4 regions of the Georhizobium sp. MAB10 genome follow, and region 1 is predicted to be linked to each of the others. Evidence: predicted binding sites of a transcription regulator. Region 1 holds the regulator's gene; each other region holds the start of a gene.

The links. Region 1 encodes PhoB, which activates phosphate uptake and scavenging genes when phosphate is short. Its sites were predicted from a motif close to TGTCATNNANCTGTCAT; they were not measured.
Region 2: a site for PhoB is predicted at 2,535-2,551, ahead of PU133_RS07990 (DUF1045 domain-containing protein). Genes of this name have one in related genera too.
Region 3: a site for PhoB is predicted at 2,712-2,728, ahead of phnD (phosphate/phosphite/phosphonate ABC transporter substrate-binding protein). Genes of this name have one in related genera too.
Region 4: a site for PhoB is predicted at 3,831-3,847, ahead of PU133_RS13035 (bifunctional 2',3'-cyclic-nucleotide 2'-phosphodiesterase/3'-nucleotidase). Genes of this name have one in related genera too.

What each region holds. Positions count from the first base shown of each region.
Region 1 covers NZ_CP118314.1:1,123,703-1,128,784, reverse strand. Annotated here, with positions in the region: gene PU133_RS05155 (aspartate aminotransferase family protein) at 1-230, opposite strand, end outside; gene PU133_RS05150 (GcrA family cell cycle regulator) at 629-1,144, shown strand; gene phoB (phosphate regulon transcriptional regulator PhoB) at 1,191-1,874, opposite strand; gene phoU (phosphate signaling complex protein PhoU) at 1,891-2,604, opposite strand; gene pstB (phosphate ABC transporter ATP-binding protein PstB) at 2,633-3,514, opposite strand; gene pstA (phosphate ABC transporter permease PstA) at 3,511-4,890, opposite strand; gene pstC (phosphate ABC transporter permease subunit PstC) at 4,893-5,082, opposite strand, start outside.
Region 2 covers NZ_CP118314.1:1,730,181-1,735,262, reverse strand. Annotated here, with positions in the region: gene phnN (phosphonate metabolism protein/1,5-bisphosphokinase (PRPP-forming) PhnN) at 1-579, opposite strand, end outside; gene PU133_RS07995 (alpha-D-ribose 1-methylphosphonate 5-triphosphate diphosphatase) at 579-1,760, opposite strand; gene PU133_RS07990 (DUF1045 domain-containing protein) at 1,757-2,473, opposite strand; gene PU133_RS07985 (protein adenylyltransferase SelO) at 2,597-4,021, opposite strand; gene PU133_RS07980 (ABC transporter permease) at 4,038-4,793, opposite strand; gene PU133_RS07975 (ABC transporter ATP-binding protein) at 4,790-5,082, opposite strand, start outside.
Region 3 covers NZ_CP118314.1:904,730-909,811, forward strand. Annotated here, with positions in the region: gene PU133_RS04155 (sugar ABC transporter substrate-binding protein) at 174-1,496, opposite strand; gene PU133_RS04160 (sugar-binding transcriptional regulator) at 1,643-2,584, opposite strand; gene phnD (phosphate/phosphite/phosphonate ABC transporter substrate-binding protein) at 2,791-3,738, shown strand; gene phnC (phosphonate ABC transporter ATP-binding protein) at 3,820-4,650, shown strand; gene phnE (phosphonate ABC transporter, permease protein PhnE) at 4,650-5,082, shown strand, end outside.
Region 4 covers NZ_CP118314.1:2,746,992-2,752,073, reverse strand. Annotated here, with positions in the region: gene mfd (transcription-repair coupling factor) at 1-1,736, shown strand, start outside; gene PU133_RS13035 (bifunctional 2',3'-cyclic-nucleotide 2'-phosphodiesterase/3'-nucleotidase) at 1,780-3,759, opposite strand; gene PU133_RS13030 (HlyU family transcriptional regulator) at 3,943-4,251, shown strand; gene PU133_RS13025 (MFS transporter) at 4,276-5,082, opposite strand, start outside.

The DNA.
Region 1 (5,082 bases):
TCCTGCCCGGGAATCTCATAGAGATTGGACAGGTGCCACAATTTGTCGGCCTGCTCCTTGAGCGCGGCGACGAGATGCGGATGGGAATGCCCGAGCGAGTTCACGGCGATGCCAGCGGCGAAATCCAGATATCGCTTGCCATCCTCGCTCGTCAGCCAGACACCATCGCCACGCTCGAAGCGGAGCGGAGCGCGGTTGTAAGTCTCGAAAAGCGGCGACGCCGGTGCCATCTGGCGCAAACTCCCATTCAAGGCCACACCGCAAAAGGCTCGGACGGTTCGCGTCGCAAACTTCAAGGACTGCGGCCTGAAAATTGAAAAGCCGCCCTGCGGCGGCCCGACGCACTATCTTCATTTCGCCCGGCGCTGTCAAGAAAACGCCCCTTGTGCCGGCTACCACGCAATTCGCCTAAAAAGCCCCAAGTTGGGGAAAACTCAAAAAAGCGAATCGGCCGATTCCCGGGACTCTTGTCACGGAGTCTGCCGACCATTAAGTTGAAATAACAGCACTAGACTGCATGCGGCGGACCTAGTCATCACACAGTATTAAGGCGACGCGGTTCCGTTGATACTTCGGGCCAGCGCCGAGGGATTCTGCTGCGCCCTATATCGAAACTGGAGTTGCGGCCATGAATTGGACCGACGAGCGCGTCGAAAAACTTACCAAATTGTGGGCCGACGGCCTCAGCGCGAGCCAGATTGCCGCACAATTGGGTGGCGTGACACGAAATGCTGTCATCGGCAAAGTACATCGCCTGAACCTGCCGGGACGTGCAAAGTCCGGCGGCACTCCTGCGCCGCGCGCAAAACGGCCGGCACCGGCTCCGCGCCCGGCCTCCAACTTCAACGCCCGCCCTGCAGCACCGCGCGCGATTTCCCGTGGTGGCGCAGCTGCTGCGGTGCGTGAAGATGTCGCCATGGAAGCAGCGCCGCAGACACGTCCCGTCAGCGACGTCGTCGTGCCGATCGCCAAGCGCTTGGCGCTGGTCGACCTGACCGAGCGCACATGCAAGTGGCCGGTTGGCGACCCGATGCACGAAGACTTCCACTTCTGCGGCCACGATTCAGGCGAGAACACGCCCTACTGCAAATACCACGCGCGTCTCGCCTTCCAGGTCTCGGGCGAAAGGCGCCGGGCGCGCTGATCGCGCGCCGTCGTCGTCAAATTTAAGTTGAGAATGAAGAAGGCGCTCAGCCTTCCAGCGCGTAGCCGGCGCCCCGCACCGTGCGGATGACATCACGCATATTGGCGAGATTGATCGCCTTGCGCAGCCGGCCGACATGCACGTCCACCGTGCGCTCGTCGACATAGATGTCATGGCCCCACACGCCATCGAGCAGTTGCGCGCGTGAATAGACACGGCCGGGCGACGACATCAGAAATTCCAATAGCTTGAATTCTGTCGGTCCAAGCCGGATTTCGCGGCCCTTGCGGTGGACGCGGTGGGTTTCGCGATCGAGCGTGATGTCGCCGCTCTGCAGCACCGAAGAGATGACCTCGGGCTTGGCACGGCGCAGCATGGCGCGAACACGCGCCATCAGTTCAGGCGTCGAAAACGGCTTCACCACATAGTCGTCGGCACCGGTCGCGAGACCGCGAATGCGCTCGCTCTCTTCAGCACGCGCCGTCAGCATGATGATCGGCAAGCGTTCGGTTTCAGGCCGCGCGCGCAGGCGGCGGCAGAGCTCGATGCCAGAGACGCCGGGAAGCATCCAGTCTAGGATGAGCAGGTCCGGAACGCGCTCCTTCAGCTGGATCTCGGCCTCGTCGCCGCGGAGAACAGTGTCGACCTTGTAGCCTTCGGCTTCCAGATTGTAACGCAGGAGCACGCTCAGCGCTTCTTCGTCCTCGACGACCGTTATCTTTGGCAGCATCTTCCCATCGTCTCCGTCAGTGGCCGCTGGCCATCACTGTCGCAGTCTTGTCGCCGCGCGGGCGTTCGCCGAGCAGCCGGTCGCCTGTCGCCATGTAGTAGATCGTCTCGGCGATGTTGGTCGCATGATCGCCGATGCGCTCGATGTTCTTGGCGCAGAACAGGAGATGCGTGCAGGCCGAGATGTTGCGCGGATCTTCCATCATGTAGGTCAGCAACTCACGAAACAGCGACGTGTACATCGCGTCGATTTCGTCGTCGCGCTGGCGCACCTGGTTCGCCGCAACGGCCGAGCGCGTCGAATAGGCATCGAGCACTTCCTTCAGCTGCGTCAAAGCGAGTTCGGAGAGGTGCTCGAGCCCCCGCACCAGCTGCTTCGGCTGGGCCGATCCCTGTACGGCGACGACGCGCTTGGCGATGTTCTTGCCCATGTCGCCGACGCGCTCGAGGTCGGCGGCGATACGGATCGCGCCCATCACTTCGCGCAGATCGTGTGCCATGGGCTGGCGCTTGGCGATGACGACGATCGCACGCTCGTTGATGTCGCGCTCGGCGTCGTCGAGAATGATGTCCTCGGCGATGATCCTCTGGGCGCTCCCCGCATCGGAAGCCACCAGCGCGGCGACGGCGTCGCCCACCATGCGTTCCGCGATTCCGCCCATCTCCGAGACCCGGCGCATCAGATATTTCAGCTCTTCGTCGAAGGACGAGACGATATGCGGATCGCTCATTGTTCTCTCCGTGGCCACAGCCGGTTGGTCAGCCGAACCGGCCTGTGATGTAATCCTGGGTGCGCTTGTCTTCCGGGTTCGTGAAGATCTTGTCGGTCGGACCTTCCTCCACGAGATTGCCGAGATGGAAGAACGCCGTCTTCTGCGAAACGCGCGCCGCCTGCTGCATCGAGTGCGTCACGATGATGATCGTGTAGTTCTCGCGCAGTTCGTCGATCAGCTCCTCGATGATGGCCGTTGCGATCGGGTCGAGCGCCGAACACGGCTCGTCCATCAAAATGACTTCCGGACCGACCGCGATGGCGCGCGCGATGCAGAGGCGCTGCTGCTGGCCGCCCGAGAGGCCGGTGCCCGGCTCGTGAAGACGATCCTTGACCTCGTTGAAGAGCCCTGCCTTGCGCAAGCTCGACACGACGACTTCTTCCGCATCAGCCTTAGTGCGGATGAGACCGTGGATTCGCGGACCGTAGGCGACGTTTTCGAAAATCGATTTCGGAAAAGGATTGGGCTTCTGAAACACCATGCCGACGCGGGCACGCAGTTCGACGACGTCCAGCGAGGGATCGTAGATGTCCTCGCCGTCGAGTTCGATCTTGCCGCCGACACGCGCGCCTTCGATCGTGTCGTTCATGCGGTTGATGCAGCGCAGGAACGTGGACTTGCCGCAGCCCGATGGGCCGATGAAGGCCGTAACGGCGCGGTCAGGAATGTCGACCGACACGTCGAACAACGCCTGCTTGGCGCCATAGAAGACCGACACGTCGCTGGCACGCACGCGAACGCTGCGTTGGGCAAGCTCGGCTGCGCCGTGGTCCCTGGCGTGCTCTGCGTTCGGGGCGAGTTCCGCATGTGGAAAGTTCATTCCAGAGGCCATGACGGGATCCTTGGTGATGGTGCTATCTGACGTCACTTGCGTTTCTCCAGTCGCGACCGAAGGAAGATTGCGATCGCATTGAGGCTCAGCATCAGGCCGAGTAGCACGATGATGGCGGCAGAAGTACGCGCTTCGAAGAAATTACGGTTTTCGTTGCCCTGCCAGAGATAGATCTGCACCGGCAAGGCAGACGCCTGGTCCATGGGACTGCTCGGAATGTTGGCGACGAAGGCGTTCATGCCGATCAGCAGCAGAGGAGCAGTTTCCCCGAGCGCCTGAGCGACGCCGATGATGGCGGCAGTCAGAATGCCCGGATAGGTGATCGGCAGCACATGATGGAAGACCATCTGCGTGCGCGATGCGCCGAGACCAAGGGCCGCCTGGCGAAGAGAAGGCGGCACTGCGCGCAGCGATGAGCGCGTGGCAATAATGATCGTCGGCAGCGTCATCAGCGTCAGAACGAGGCCACCGACGAGCGGCGCGGAAAGCGGCAGACGGAAATAGTTGATGAAGACCGCCGCGCCCAGCAGACCGAACACGATGGAAGGCACCGCCGCCAGATTGTTGATCGTGATCTCGATCACATCGGTCAGCCGGTTCTTCGGCGCGAATTCTTCGAGATATACGGCGCTTGCGACACCGATCGGCACGGCGAGCACGATGACGATCAGCATCATATAGAGCGAGCCCATGAAGGCGCCCGCGAGACCCGCGCTGGCCGGTGCCGAGCGGGAGTCGACATTGGTGAAGAGGTGCGACGCGAAGGCGAAGCGGATCTCGCCGCGCTCCAGAAGGTCGTCAGCAAGCGCCCGCGCATCCGCCGAAAGCTGCTGGCGGGCATCCGGCAGGCTGCGGTCGATCGTGCCCTTCAGCCAGTTATCGGCGTCAGCCGAGGCCAGAAGAGAGAATTCGCGGGTCTGACCGAGCAGCGACGGGTCGTTCGTGAACGCATCACGGATGACGAAGCGCTGAGAGCTGTCGATGATGGCAGCAATGTCACGCGCGTCCCCCTCGAACTCCGGCACAATGTTGCGGATCGAAGTCTCAAGCAGACGGTTCCAGTTGAGCAGGGCTGCGTCGCGCAGCCATCCATTCAACTGCGCGCTGTAGTCAGCCGGAGACTGACCTGGGCTCTGTACTGGACGCTCACCAAGATCGATGACCTCGGGATCGAAATAGACATCGACCGTCACCTGCGCCTGCTGGAACGCCGGAAGGCCACGCTGCAGCACGTCGTAGAAAAGAATGGCGACGAAACCGAGCGCCAGGACCACGGCGGTAATGCCGAGGCCATGGAAGAGGCGCTCCTTGCGGTGCCGTGCGCCGAGGCTCTTCTTGACCCGCTGGCGCCGCTCTTCGGCGGCAGCCGCAGTGCCGGCGCTGGCTGTCGTTGTGCTGTCGAGATTAGCCATGATCAGTCATACTGCTCCCGGAAGCGGCGGACGATGTAGAGCGCACCGACGTTGAGAACCAAGGTCAGCACGAACAGCGTCAGGCCAAGCGCGAAGGCGACGAGGGATTGGGGTCCGGCGAAATCACTGTCGCCGGTGAGCTGGTTGACGATCGAAACGGTGATCGTCGATGTCGGCTCGAAGGGATTGAAG
Region 2 (5,082 bases), 610 kb from region 1:
ATGTCTCGCCGACACCTGCTCGATGAGGCGCACGAAGGCACGGCCGGCAATTTCCGGAGCGCCATTGTTGTCGATGATCGTCAGGTCCGGCGTATCGAGCGCAAACCGCTCCGCACGCTGAAGCCGCGCCGCGATCTCGGCCTCGCTTTCGCGGCCACGCGCGGCAATGCGTGCCGCCAGCACATCCGGAGCGACCGCTAATGTGACCGGCACGAGCGTCGGATAGCGTCGCCGCAGATCGGGCAAGGTCGCACGCGATCCGTTGGCGATCGCGATGCCGCCTAAGGCAAGATGGCCGTCCATCGAGCTCGGCAAGCCGTAACTCAGGCCATGGGCCTTCCAGGTGAAGGCGAAGGCGCCCGCCTGTTCGGCGGCCAGGAACGCGGCCTCGTCAAGCGTGTCATGATCTTCAGCCTGAACGGCAGCGTCGCGGGTCACCACCCGGCGCACGAACAAGACATCGCTTCGGCCTCGAAGCGTCTCGCGCGCAAAATCGATGATCGTATCCTTACCCGACCCGCTTGGACCGAGCACGACGATCAAGGTTCCCGCAGGATCTCTCGGCGACCGTTCCGCCATCAGATGACGCGGCGTCCTTGACGCCATACGGTCCGGACGATCGGCAATTGATCGAGATTGCGAACACGGAGCAGATCGGCGCGCTTTCCGACGGCGACGATGCCGCGGTCGTCCATCCCAACGGTGCGTGCCGGCGTGGATGTGACGAGCGCCACAGCCTGCGGCAGCGAAATCGCGTCGACATCGTCAGCCAGCTTGAACACCGCCTGCAAGAGGCTCGACGGCACGTAATCGGAGGACAGAACGTCGAGGATACCGGCTTCGGCAAGGTCCTTGGCGGCGATGTTGCCGGAATGCGATCCGCCGCGCACCACGTTCGGCGCCCCCATCAGCACGCTCATGCCGGCTTCGTGCGACGCGCGTGCGGCTTCCTTCGACGTCGGGAATTCTGCAAGGCCCACGCCATCGGCAATCGCCTCGTCGACATGGTCGAGCGTCGCATCGTCGTGGCTCGCGAGCGTCACGCCGGCACCCCGGCAATGCTCGGCGATCGCGCGGCGATGCGGTGCGGAATAACGGGCCGACTGCTCCTGCCGCTTGGCGACGAACACCTCAAACTGTTCGTCCGTCAGTCCGCGCTTCGTCTTGTAGTAAAGCGTGTACTGATCCATCGTCTGGAACTGCCGCTGGCCGGGCGCGTGGTCCATCAGCGAAGCGAGCCGCACGCGGTCGTCGCTGCGGAACTTGTCGAAGGCATCCAGCACATCGGCCGCCGAAACCTCGCATCTGAGATGCAGGAAGTGGTCCGAGCGCAGCCGATCCTCGCGCTGCGCCTGCTCGATCGCATCGGCCAGTTCGCGCATTTCGCCCGGCTTGAAGCCACCGTCCTCGTCGGACCCCATGCGCAGGCAATCGAACACCGTGGTGATGCCCGACGCGGCGATCTGCGCGTCATGCGCCTGCACAGCCGCGATCGCATTCCAGCGCACGCCTGGTCGCGGGCCGTAGTGGCCTTCGAGGTGGTCGGTGTGAAGCTCGACGAGGCCCGGCATCAGATAGTCGCCGTCGAGATCGTCTCCGGGAGCCGATGTCGTTCCCTCGCCAATCTCCGCGATCATCCCGTCACGAATGACGAGATGGCCCTCAACCACCCGATTGGCCAGAACCAGCATCGCATTCTTTAAGATCGTCTCGGTCACCGTGCTCATCCGTGTCTGCAAGTTCTTGTCGTGAAGTGTCATTGTGCGGCTGTCCGTCTCGCAGCCTTGAAGGATCCGAGTGGATGCAGCGAATCCACCGAGAACGCTGCGCCTTTTTCCGGCTCCACGAAGAGTGCCAGATTGCTGACGGATACAGGCTTGTCCAGGAAGGGTGCAAACACCTGATGCAGCGCCGCCTCGACCCGGTCTGCATCGCCGGCATCGACAGGCCCGGTCAGCGTCATGTGGAAGCGGAATTCCTCGAAGACGTAAGGGTAGCCGAAGCTGTCCAGATACGCCACCTGCCGTTCCGACAGCCGATCGACATTGCGCCTCGCCCGATCGGCCTCGCTCACCGGCGCATGGTACCGGTTGAAGCGACGAACGACGGCATCGGCGAAGCCCTGGAGCGCGGGCGACGGCGCACTCGGCGTCAAGGCGAAGAACGGGCCGAGCCGCTCGATGCGGAGCGGCGGCAGTTCGAATGGCTCGAGTTCGCCGCAAAAATGCATGATCTCCGACAACAGATCAGCCTTCGTCAGCCCATCCGCCAGAGCAAAGGGTGCCTTGATGGTGGCATGGAAACCGTATCGGCGCGGCGCTTCGGTAATCGCAGCGATCTCATCGATGCCGAGGCCCGCATCGTCCGGATGGTCGAGCGCGGCGCCCGAAAACGCGTTCCGGCCGAGCCAGCGCGATGCGGTGCGCTGCAGCGCGTCGCTCATCGGCGGCGTGAAATAGAGCGCATAACGCATGGTGAATCAGTCTCCGAAAGTGGTCTTCGTTGACGAGAGGCCGAGGCTATGACCGATAACCATGACAGATTGACGAAAGGAAGAACGGAAAACGACATCCTCCCCAATGATGTCCCAAGCTTCCTAGCGGGCGAGTTCCTTCAGCCTGTAGGCATTGCGGAGATCGGCTATCTGATCCAGCGCTTCGTGGAACTCGCTCCAGTCGTCGTCGGTATCGATACCGGACCAGATACGCTCGACATCGTCGATCAGCACGGTCACCGGCGAGAGCGCGGCGAGCGACGGATGCGCGAGATCGATATCGGCGCGGGTCTGGTAACGGTCGATGAGCGCGCGGGTCTGAGCGAAGGTCTCGCCCGCATATTCGGCCGCGACCGGGCTTCGGCCAGCACGATCCGGCACGCCGCCGAACCAGTCGAAGAAGGCCTGCTCGAACGGCATCGCGCTTGCGGCGAGAAACTTCCAGAAGCTTTCCGCGAGTTCTCGGTCGGTAGCGGCATCGAGCGGTTCGAGACCGAGGCGCGCGACGATCTTCCGGTCGAAGGCTAAGCGGTAGTGATCAGGAAACGCGCGCACGATCGGCTCGACATCTTCCAGTGGCGCGAGCGGCAGCAGGCATTCCGCCAGCCGCGCGAGGTTCCAGAAGAGCGTTTCGGGCTGCCGCCCGAAAGCATAAAGACCCGTCTGGTCGAAATAGGCGGCGGTGAAGGATGGGTCGAGAACCGGCAGGAAGCGCCAAGGGCCGTAATCGAAGCTCTCACCGGTGATGTTGATGTTGTCGGTGTTGAGAACGCCATGCACGAAGCCTGCGGCCATCCACTGCGCCCCGGTGCGCGCCACGTTCCGGCAGACCCGGTCCAGGAACGCGAGAGCCGTGTCTTTCGTCTCGGCGTGGGCACAATCGGGCATGTAGTTGGCGACCGCATGGTGCAGCAGCGCCTCGATGCGGTCGGGCTGTTCCAGATAGGCAAAGCGCTGGAATGTCCCGATGCGGATGTGGGAATGGCTGAGCCGCACCAGAACCGATGAGCGTGTCGGTGAAGGCTCGTCGCCCCGCATCAGTTCTTCGCCGGTCTCGACGAGGCTGAAGGAACGCGACGTGTTGACACCAAGCGCTTCCAGCATCGTGGTCGCCAGAACCTCGCGCACGCCGCCTTTCAGCGTCAGGCGGCCATCGCCCTGGCGCGACCATGGCGTCTGACCGGATCCCTTCGTGCCGAGATCCAGCAGCCGGTCGTCCCGGTCCAGAAGCTGGGCGAAAAGAAACCCGCGGCCATCGCCGAGGTCTGGATTGTACTGGCGGAACTGGTGGCCGTGATAGCGCAGCGCGAGCGGCTCCGGCAGATTGTCCGGAAGCGGCTCGAAACGCCCGAAATGATTCACCCATTCCGCATCGCTCAAACCGGACAATCCGACCTCGGCAGCGGCGTCTCGGTTTCGGTATCGCAGCGTCGTCGATGGAAAGTCGGCGGCTTCGACCGGGTCGAAGAAGTCACGGCCAAGCGCCGGGTGGCGCGGTGCGGCGCGGTAGGTCGGGTCGATCGGCATCGAAAAACTTTCGGGTTCAGGTGGCAGTCGCTGGACGTCCAAGCCTGCGAGCGGCCTTTCGTTCCAAGGCATTGAGCGCGTCATAGGACAGAACGGCGATGATAGCGACGATCACGCCGCCCTGCAGCACGAACGCGGTGTTGCTGGACAGAAGTCCAGCGATAATCACCTCGCCCAAGGTTGGTGCTGCAACCGTGGAGCCGATCGTCGCCGTTCCGAGCGAAATCACGAAGGCGAGCCGCACGCCTGCAAGAATGACCGGAAAGGCCAGCGGAAGTTCAACGCGCGTCAGCCGCTGCCAGCCGGTCATGCCCATGCCGCGTGCTGCCTCACGCACGCTTGAAGGCAACGTCGTCAGACCCGTCAGCGCGTTCTCGAAGACCGGCAGAAGCGCGTAGAGGAACAGCGCGATAAGCGTCGGCCTGGTCCCGAAACCAACGATCGGCACTGCGAGTGCCAGCACGGCGACGGGCGGAAATGTCTGGCCGATATTGGCAATCGATCGCGAGAGCGGCAAGAATTCGCGGCCGAAGTCTCGGGTGACGATCACGGCGAGCGCGACGGAAAGCACTGTAGCGGCCAGCGTCGCGGCGATCGTGATGCCGATATGGCTGAGCGTCAGCGAAAGCAGGCTGCCCTGATTGTAGATGGCCGGCGCGCGCGGACCTGCCACCGGGCGCAAGAGCGGCTCGAAAACCGACGGCACAAACAGGAAGGCGAGCAACAGAACCAGCGCAACGAGCCGTGCCGCCATGGCAACCGTAAGCCTCATGCCGGGCGCGCTGCCAGACGGGAGATGGTGGCAAGGCGCACCTGACCGATGGCGGCGCCCGATGCATCGACGACAGGCAGCGCCTCCCTGCCCTGCCACAGCATGTTGGCATAAGCCTCGCGAAGCGACGTTGACGGCTGGACGGGCTCGCCTTCGGCTCCGCCCGGTTCCATCACGTCGTCGACCTTGCGCAGCGATAGAAGCCGGAACGGTCGATCCGCCGTGCCGACCAGATTGTCGACGAAGTCGGTCGCCGGCTTCACCAGCAGCGTCGCCGGGTCGGCATATT
Region 3 (5,082 bases), 220 kb from region 1:
GCCGTCCTTGGCGGATCGCTATCGATTGCTGCGCGAAGCTTGAGCGTTTCGAGGTGATATGGAAACCGGTTCACCGTTGCGAGACGCGATAGGTCGAAAGCCTGCAGATTGTGGCTGCCGACGAAGATGGATCCCGCCCGGCGGAGGATCTGGTCGGGCGGGATCGGGCGGGCTTACTGAATGTAGCCGGCCCGTGTCATTTCGCGCACCGCTGCCTGTTGGGCAGACTGAAGCGCCTGTTCGACCGTCATGCTGCCGGAGACGGCTGCGGCCATCTGCTGGCCAACCGCGGTACCGAGACCTTGGAACTCGGGAATGGCTGCGAACTGCAGGCCGACATAGGGCTTGTCGTCGGTGATCGACGGGTCGGCATTGTTGATCGCGGCAAGCGTCTGCTCGGCGAAGGGCGCCTCGGACGTGTACTGCTCGTTTTCATAGAGCGAGGTGCGCGTGCCGGGCGGAACGTTCGACCAGCCTTCGTTCTCGGCCACCAGTTCGAGATAGGCCTTGGAGGTTGCCCAGGAAATGAAGGTCTCGGCAGCCTCGGCCTTCTGCGAGCCGGCAGGGATCGCGAGCGACCAAGCCCAGAGCCAGTTGGCGCCCTGGTTCGGGCAGTTTTCGACGCCGCAGGGGAACGGCGCGAAGCCGACATTCTCGGCGACCTGGCTTTCGTCAGGGTTGGTCACGAAGGAGGCCGCAACGGTCGCATCCATCCACATGGCGCAACGGCCCTGGTTGAAGAGCGTCAGGTTTTCGTTGAAGCCGTTGGAGGCTGCGCCGGGAGGCCCGTAATTCGTCATCATGTCGACATACTGGGTGACGGCCGTCGTCCAGCCTTCGCTGTCGAACTGCGGCTGCCAGCTGGCATCGAAATAATTGGCGCCGTAAGAGCGGGCCATGGAACCCAGGAAGGCCATGTTCTCGCCCCAGCCCGGCTTGCCACGCAGGCAGATGCCGTAGACGTCGTCATTTGCTTCGGAAATCTGGCGTGCGGCGTCAGCGATGAAATCCCATGTCGGAGCCTCGGGCATCTCGATGCCGGCTGCCTCGAACAGGTCGGTGCGATAGAGCGTCATGGCGCTTTCGGCGTAGAACGGTGCTGCGTAGAGGGTACCATCCTTGGAGAGCGCTTCGCGGATTGCGGGGATCAGATCGTCGACGTCGTAATCGTCGCCGAGATTATCGAGCGGAAGCAGCCAGTCGTTTTCGGCCCAAATCGGCACTTCGTAGGTGCCGATCGTCATGATGTCGAACTGGCCGCCATTGGTGGCGATATCGGTCGTGACGCGCTGGCGCAGCACGTTTTCTTCCAGCGTCACCCAATTCAGCTGGATGTCCGGGTGCTGTTCGGTGAAGGCGTCGGTCAGACCCTGCATGCGGATCATGTCGCCGTTGTTCACGGTCGCAATTGTCAGTGTTTCCTGCGCGGACGCGCCAACGCTGGTGCCGGCAAGCATGGCTGCGCAGGCGGCAAGAAGCGAAAACCTGTGTCTCATGAGTTCCTCCCAAATGAGTGTCGCCGGCAAGAGCTTCTTGAGCAATTGCCTATGCTGTGAGCAATTACTCACATGTTGGCGAGCGATGTCAACGCAGATTAGTCGCTGCAGCGCAGCATCTGCAGGAGACGATTGCGGCGGCTGGCTTAGGCGAGGAGGGCGGTGGCCGTGTCTTCGTCGGTAATCAGGCCGTTGATCAGCCGACCTTTCAAGGCGGCGGCGATGCCGGGCAGCTTGAGCGGTCCCTTGGCGATGCCGACGACGATGCAGGTGTCGCGCGACGGGATGGGCGAACTCGCGACCCGGTCGTTGATGATGCCATCGATCTGGTGCCCTTCGCGGTCGATCGCCCAACCGACGATCTCGGCCACGGCGCCTGCGGCGGTCAATTCTTCGAGCTCGGCCGGGCTGATGAAACCATCGATGACGAGCGGTGCACCCGGTCCGAGATCGCCGATGCCGACGAAGGTGATGTCCGCCGTTGCCGACAGCTTGAGGGTCGCCTGGATCATCGGCTGCTGGTGCAGCAATTCACGCTCATGCATCGAAGAAGCGATGACAGGGAGCGGCATGGGAAACGACCGGCACTTCACCTTGTCGGCCATGGTGAAGACGACGTTGTAGAATGCTGCCGAGCCGTCCGGCGCAATGTTGCCCGTCAGCGACACGACCTTGTGCTGCGGGCAATCCATGCTCGGCAGTTTTTCGATCGCGGCCTTCAGCGTGCGGCCCGTTCCGATGGCGATCGTCACGGGTTCCGGCGCGGACAGGCGTCGCTCCAATTCAGCGGCTGCGGCTTCGGCAACGCCGACCGTGGTGGATTGGGAACCCGGATCGCTCGGCACGACTTCGACCAGCTTCAGGTCGAAGCGCTGCTTCAGCCGCTGTGCAAGTTCGAGACAACTCGCGATCGGATGGTCGATCCGAACCTTGACGAGACCTTCTTTCACGGCAAGCGAAACCAGACGCTGCGCCGATTGCCGCGAAACACCCAGCTTGCGCGCGATGTCGTCCTGCGTGTTGCCGGCGACGTAATAAAGCCAGCCGGCGCGGGCGGCGTCATCCAGTCGCATGGTGGGTGTCGTCATCGGTGCGTGTTCTGCCAATTGCACATGTCTTCTACGTATCTACGCGCGCGGCGGCGCGCAATCGGGAACGGGAGCTTCGGGGCTTACCGGGGGCACCGACAAGTCTGTCACGGAATCATCATCGATATGTCACGGACCTGTAATGGGCACGGTCAATAAGCCTGCAGCACCGCCATTCGACGACCCGCCACGAAGAGGAAAAGCCCATGAAACTGTTCGCCGCAGCACTCGCCCTTTCGGCTGCCTTCATCCTTCCCGCTCAAGCCCAGTTCGCGCTCGACTCTCGTTTCACCGATGCCGATGGCGATCTGATCGCCGACATCCCGACCGACGCTGCCGATCTGGTCGACCCGGACACGCTGATCTTCACCTACACGCCCGTTGAGGATCCGGCCGTCTACGCCGATGTGTGGCAGGGCTTTATGGACCATCTTGCGGAAGCCACGGGCAAGAACGTCGAGTTCTTCCCGGTTCAGTCGAACGCCGCGCAGCTTGAAGCGATGCGTGCGGGCCGCCTGCACATTGCCGGCTTCAACACCGGTGGCAATCCGATTGCCGTTGCCTGCGCCGGCTTCCGTCCCTTCGCCATGATGGCTTCCAATGACGGCTCGTTCGGCTACGAGATGGAAATCATCGTACCGGCCGACAGCGAAGCGCAGGAGATCGAGGATCTGCGCGGCAGCGAGATCGCCTTTACGCAGGAGACGTCGAATTCCGGCTTCAAGGCGCCGTCCGCCATTCTTTCGAGCGAATTCGACATGGTTGCGAACGAAGACTTCACGCCGGTCTTCTCGGGTTCGCACGACACGTCGATCCTGGGCGTTGCCAACGGCGACTACCCGGCTGCCGCCATCGCAAACTCGGTCATGACCCGCATGATCGACCGCGAAGTCGTGTCCCCCGATCAGATCCGCTCGATCTACCAGTCGGCAACCTTCCCGACGACGGGCTACGGCACGGTCTACAATCTGACGCCCGAGCTTCAGCAGCAGATCCGCGATGCGTTCTTCTCGTTCGAGTGGGAAGGCTCCGCGCTTGCCGAAGAGTTCAACGCGTCGGGCGAAGAGCAGTTCATCGAAATCAGCTTCCAGGAAGACTGGGAAGTCATTCGCCAGATCGACGAGGCGACCGGCGTCTCGTATTCCTGCCAGTAAGCTCTGGCTAACACAAAGCGGGGACGCAGCTTCGTATCTGCGTCCCCGCTTCGCATTTGAAGCAGAGGCGAGAGGTCGGGCATGCTTGAGGTGGACAGTCTCGAGAAGCGCTACAAAACGGGCGACATGGCGTTGCGCGGCGTTTCTTTCACGGTTGCCAAGGGACAGGTCGTCGGTCTCATCGGGCCTTCGGGCGCGGGTAAGTCGTCACTCATCCGCTGTATCAACCGACTGGTGGAACCGACAGGTGGCGCCATTCGTCTGAACGGGCTCGATCTCACGAAGCTGTCCGGCGGCAATTTGCGCCAGGCGCGCAGGCGCATCGGCATGATCTTCCAGGAATATGCGCTGGTCGAGCGTCTGACCGTCATGGAGAACGTGCTATCGGGCAGGCTCGGTTATGTGCCGTTCTGGCGCTCCTTCTTCCGGCGCTTCCCGCAAGCAGACGTCGACAAGGCCTTCCAGCTTCTAGATCGCGTGGGGCTGCAGGATCACGTGGACAAGCGCGCGGATGCGCTGTCCGGCGGCCAGCGCCAGCGCGTCGGCATCGCGCGTGCGCTCGAGCAGGACCCGGAACTGCTGCTGGTCGACGAGCCGACCGCGTCGCTCGATCCGAAGACATCGCGCCAGATCATGCGTCTCATCTGCGAAGTCTGCCGCGAGCGCGACCTTCCGGCGATCATCAACATTCACGATGTGGTGCTGGCCCAGATGTTCGTCGATCGCATCATCGGCCTGCGCGCCGGCGCGGTGGTGTTCGATGGTCCGCCGACGGATCTTATGGACACGGCGCTGACCGAGATTTACGGCGAAGAAGACTGGCATGCGATGCGCAAGACGCGCGAGGAAGATGCGGCTGACGAAAGCGAGACGAAGGCGTTTGAAGCCGAGCGTCTGGCGGAGCTGGTCTAGTGGTCAGCGCAGTTGCACCCGCCGCTTCCCACCGCTGGCGCCGACCCCCGGTCTTCATCAAGAGCCGGTTCTGGCGCATTGCCATCTATGGCGGCTTTTTCGCCTATCTCGTGCTGGCGCTCTGGTCGATCGACCTTGACTGGACGCGCATCGTCCAAGGCCTCGACCGCGGCCGCCGCTTCATCGAAGGCTTTCTGACACCGGACTTCACGAGCCGCTGGCGCGACATTCGCCAGGGCATGGTGGAAAGCATCACCATGACGGTGTGTGCAAGCGTTGTCGGCATCCTCATTTCCATCCCGATCGGGATCGGCGCGGCGCGCAACATCGCGCCCTGGCCCGTTCATACCGTCTGCCGCAGCATCATCGCCATTTCTCGCGCGTTTCAGGAAATCATCATCGCGATCCTGTTCGTGGCCATGTTCGGGTTCG
Region 4 (5,082 bases), 1.6 Mb from region 1:
TCCGCATTGCAGCCGAACGGCGCATGCGCTCGGCCCCGGTCCTGACGACGCCGGAAGGCCTCTACGACGAGTTCGCGGCCCGTTTCCCGTACGACGAGACGGAAGACCAGATGAACGCCATCGAGGCCGTGCGTGGCGACCTTGGCGAAGGCCAGCCGATGGATCGTCTCGTCTGCGGCGATGTCGGCTTCGGCAAGACGGAAGTTGCCCTTCGCGCCGCTTTCGTTGCGGCAATGAACGGGGTCCAGGTAGCGCTGGTCGTGCCGACAACGCTGCTTGCACGCCAGCACTACAAGACCTTTGCCGAGCGCTTCCGTGGCCTGCCGATCCGGGTCGCCCAAGCGTCCCGCCTCGTCGGAGCGAAGGAACTCGCGCTCACCAAGGGCGAGATCGCCAGCGGCAAGTGCGACATCGTCATCGGCACGCACGCACTGCTTGGCTCGTCGATCAAATTCGCAAATCTCGGCCTGCTCATCATCGACGAGGAGCAGCATTTCGGCGTCAAGCACAAGGAACGGCTGAAGGAGCTGAAGTCGGACATCCACGTGCTGACCTTGTCGGCAACGCCCATTCCGCGCACGCTGCAACTGGCCATGACCGGTGTGCGCGAATTGTCGCTGATCACCACGCCCCCGGTTGACCGCCTGGCGGTACGCACCTTCATCTCGCCCTTCGATGCTCTGACGATCCGTGAGACGCTGCTGCGCGAGCACTATCGTGGCGGCCAGAGCTTCTATGTCTGCCCGCGCATCGCCGATCTGGAGGATGTGTCGGCCTTCCTGCAGTCGGAAGTGCCGGAGCTGAAGGTCGCGACCGCGCACGGCCAGATGCCGCCGGGCCAGCTCGACGACATCATGAACGCCTTCTATGACGGCCAGTACGACGTGCTCTTGTCGACGACGATCGTCGAATCGGGCCTCGACGTGCCGCGGGCCAATACCCTGATCGTTCACCGCGCCGACATGTTCGGCCTTGCCCAGCTCTACCAGCTGCGCGGTCGCGTCGGCCGCTCAAAGGTCCGTGCCTTTGCGCTCTTCACGCTTCCGGCGAACCGGATGATCGCGCCCATGGCGGAGCGCCGGCTCAAGGTGTTGCAGTCGCTCGACGAACTCGGTGCCGGCTTCCAGCTGGCCAGCCACGACCTTGATCTGCGCGGCGCAGGCAATCTGCTCGGCGAAGAACAGTCGGGCCACATCAAGGAAGTCGGCTTCGAGCTCTACCAGCAGATGCTGGAGGAGGCCGTGGCCGAACTGAAGGGTGAGGACGAGGTGCGCGACACCGGCTGGTCGCCGCAGATCACCGTCGGCACCCCGGTCATGATCCCGGAAGACTATGTGCCGGACCTGCATCTGCGTCTCGGCCTCTACCGGCGCCTGGGCGAAATCACCGATCTTTCCGAGATCGACGATTTTGGTGCCGAACTCATCGACCGCTTCGGGCCGATGCCGACGGAAGTGCAGCACCTCCTGAAGATCGTGTACATCAAGGCGCTCTGCCGCACGGCGAATGTCGAAAAGCTGGATGCGGGACCGAAGGGCGTCGTCGTGCAGTTCCGGGACAAGCAGTTCCCGAACCCCGCTGGCCTCGTCCAGCACATCGCGCGGCTCGGCAACCAGGCGAAGATTCGCCCAGACCACAGCGTCGTCTTCATCCGCGAACTGCCGACCCCGGAAAAGCGCCTCGGCGGCGCTGCCGTGATCATGAACAAGCTCGCGGAGATCGTGAAGGCGGCTTGATCAGGTTTGCTCTCCCCTGCAGAGGGGAGAGCAAGTCTCTAGGCTACAATGTGATCCGGTAGCGGGCGAAGCCGTTCTCGCCGGCCCCGGCTTCCTCGATTGCCACGCCTTCCACATCGGCGATCACGTCAGCGGCTGCTGGGCCCGTGTCGAAGACGACGGTCGTGTCGGGCAGTGGGCTGAAGCGCCAGTTGCCGTCGGCAGCAGGATCGATCTCGCCCTGTTCGATGATGTAGCGGACGATGATGTCGCGGTTGGTGTCCGGTCCGACGAAGATGATCTTGTCGGAGGTGATGCCCGGAAAGCTGCCCCCGCCGCCGGCGCGGTAGTTGTTGGTGGCGACCGCAAAGCGTTGGCCCGGATCGACAGGCGCACCCTCGAAGGCCAAGTTCTTGATTCGGCTGGCGCTTTCATCGACGAGCACGCCGTCGGAATCGTAGCGCGATGGCTGAGACAGGTCGATCTCGTAGGTGACGCCGTCGATCACGTCGAAATTGTAGGAGGGGAAATCCGGATTGATCAGCGCGGCATCGGTCGCACCGGGCTCGATCTGGTTGAAGATCCCGGCCGAGCGCTCCAGCCACTCCTTCAGATCGGCACCGGTGATGGCGACCGCATGGATCGTATTCGGATAGAGATAGAGGTCTGCGACGTTCCTTATCGCGATCTCGCCGACCGGCACGTCGGTGTAGTAGTCCGGCCCGCCGCGCCCGCCAGCCTTGAACGGTGCGGCTGCGGAGAGCACCGGCAGATCGGCGTAATCTGGATCGCGTGAAAGGATGTCGGCGATGTACCAGGTTTGCGCCTGGCTGACGATCTGCACCGACGGATCGTCGGCGACGAGCGCAAAATAGGAATGCAGACGGGCCGCCGTGCGCCCCACGGGCGTGCGGACATAGACAATGGTCGCCTCGTGCTCGGCTTCGACGGAGGCGAGCACCTCGGCGTCGCTCTCGACCAGCGGCGTGACGGTTGCGTCCACCCGCTCGAAGATCGGCCGCGCCTCGGATGTGTGCGTGACGACCCGCCAGCTGTTGCCGTCGCGCTCGAGCAAAAGGTCGATCAACCCGAGATGCGAGCCCCAGAAGCCAGGCATCACACCGGGCTTGCCGGCAATCGTGCCTTCGGCATTGTCGACGCCGGCCACACCTTCGAATTCCTCGCCTGGAAAGACGCGATGCAGATGGCCGGTGACGATCGCATCGATGCCATCGATGGCGGCAAGCGGAATGGCCGCATTCTCCATGCCGTCGCTATGGGCTTCTTCGCCGATGCCCGAATGGGCGAGCGCGATGACGATGTCGCAGCCTTCCTCGCGCATTTGCGGCACGAAGGCGCGGGCGGCCTCCACCATGTCGCGCGCCGCGGCGTTGCCGGTGAGGTGAGCGGCGTCCCAGGTCATGATCTGCGGTGGCACGAAACCGATAATGCCGATGCGAATCGGGTGGGTTTCCCCCGCGCCGTCGGTCAGCTCTCGGTCCAGAATGACGTAGGGCTCGATATAAAGCTCGTCCTGAACCGGATTTCCGGCGAGTGCCCCGCGCGTGACATTGGCGCAGACGAAGGGAAATTCAGCGCCATCGAGCGCCTTGAAGAGAAAGTCGAGGCCGTAGTTAAATTCGTGGTTCCCGAGCGTGGACGCATCGAAGCCGAGCGCGTTCATCGCCTTGATGACGGGATGCACGTCACCCTCGTTCAGGCCGCGCTCATAGGCGATATAGTCACCCATCGGGTTGCCCTGCAGGAAATCGCCATTGTCGACCAAGATCGCGTTCGTCGCCTCCGCGCGGATCGAATTGACGATCGCCGCCGTACGGGCGAGCCCCATCGTGTCGTTCTCGCGGTCGGCGTAATAGTCGTAGGGGTAGACATGCACATGCAGGTCGCTCGTGCCCATGATCCGGAGATGCGCCTGGTTCGCCTGCGCCCGTGCCGAGAACGGGTGCAGCAGGATGAGGGTAGAGAGAGCGGCGGAGCCGGCGAGCAGATGGCGTCGGGTCAGGGCAAGCGGCCTTTTATGCATGATCACGGGTACGGTTCCTCTCGATGTCGATGTGGCCTGATCCCCAGCGCCGCGCAATCGAGCATCTGCCTGTGACGCATTGATGACGGCTGGGCGGATCGACATTAAAGCTGGCCTGAAATGGCTGGCCAAGCGGCAGGCGCGTGCTAGAAAGCTTGAAAACCTGACCATGGGAGACCGGCAATGTCATTCCTTTCCAAGCTGTTCGGCCTTGGCGGCGAGAAGGCCGCGCCCAAGCCCGTGGCAGCCGCTCCCATCGAGCATCAGGGCTGCGAAATCATCGCCCAGCCGATGAGCGAAGGCGGCCAGTGGCGCGTCGCCGGCGTCATCGCGAAGACCGTGGACGGCCAGCGTGTCGAGCGTCAGTTCATCCGCGCCGATCTCTGCATGACGGAAGAAGAAGCCGTCGAAGTCTCGCAGCGCAAGGGTCGCCAGATCATCGAACAAAACCCGCGCCTGTTTTCCGATCCGAGCGATACCGGCCCGGTCTGATCGCCCGTCGGTCTGGGACACGCTTCAGTGAATATCGAGCATGTCCTTGGGCGTGACGTGCTGATTGGCGCTCCAGTCCGTTGAGCGCTCGATCATCCGGTGGATGACCGGCTTGCCCGGTCCCTTGTGCATGGCGCGAATGGCTTCCGCGATGACGGCATCGGCCTCCGTGGTGCGCTGATGATAGCGCTGATATTCCGTCCATGTCGGCAGGTGGTAGGTCTCCTGCCAGAGCTCAGGATCTTCCAGATCGCGCATCAGCGTCCAGTGGCGCGCGCCATTCCGGAACCTGAGGCGCCGGCGTTCCGCCATGGCTTTGAGGAACTCCGGCATGTCGTCATTGCCGATCCGATACTCGACCATAATGACGATCGGGCCGCTCTGCGGCTTGATGTCGAGGGCGAGATGCGGCTCCTTCCAGCGGTTCAGCGGGTCGAGTTTCAGGCGCGGCGGTGACGGCAGCGGCAGGACGAGGCCGATCGCGGCGCCCACCACCATCAAGACAGAAGCCGCAAGAAGCGCGTTCGACGCGCCATAGCTCTCCGTGACCATGCCCCAGATCCAGGACCCGAGCGCCATGCCGGTAAAGGTCGCCATCTGATAAAGTGACAACAGCCGCCCGACGACCCAGCGCGGCGTCGACAGCTGCACGGTGGTGTTGAAGAGCGAAAGCGTCAGCACCCAGCAGGCTCCGCCAAGCGTCATCGCCGCCATGGTCAGCGGTGCGGAGCGGCTGAACGAGGCGATGAACGCGCAGACGGCGAAGCCGAGGAAGCCGGTGCGGATCAGCGTTTCACCTGCGAATCGTGCCCGCAGCGCGGAATTGGATAG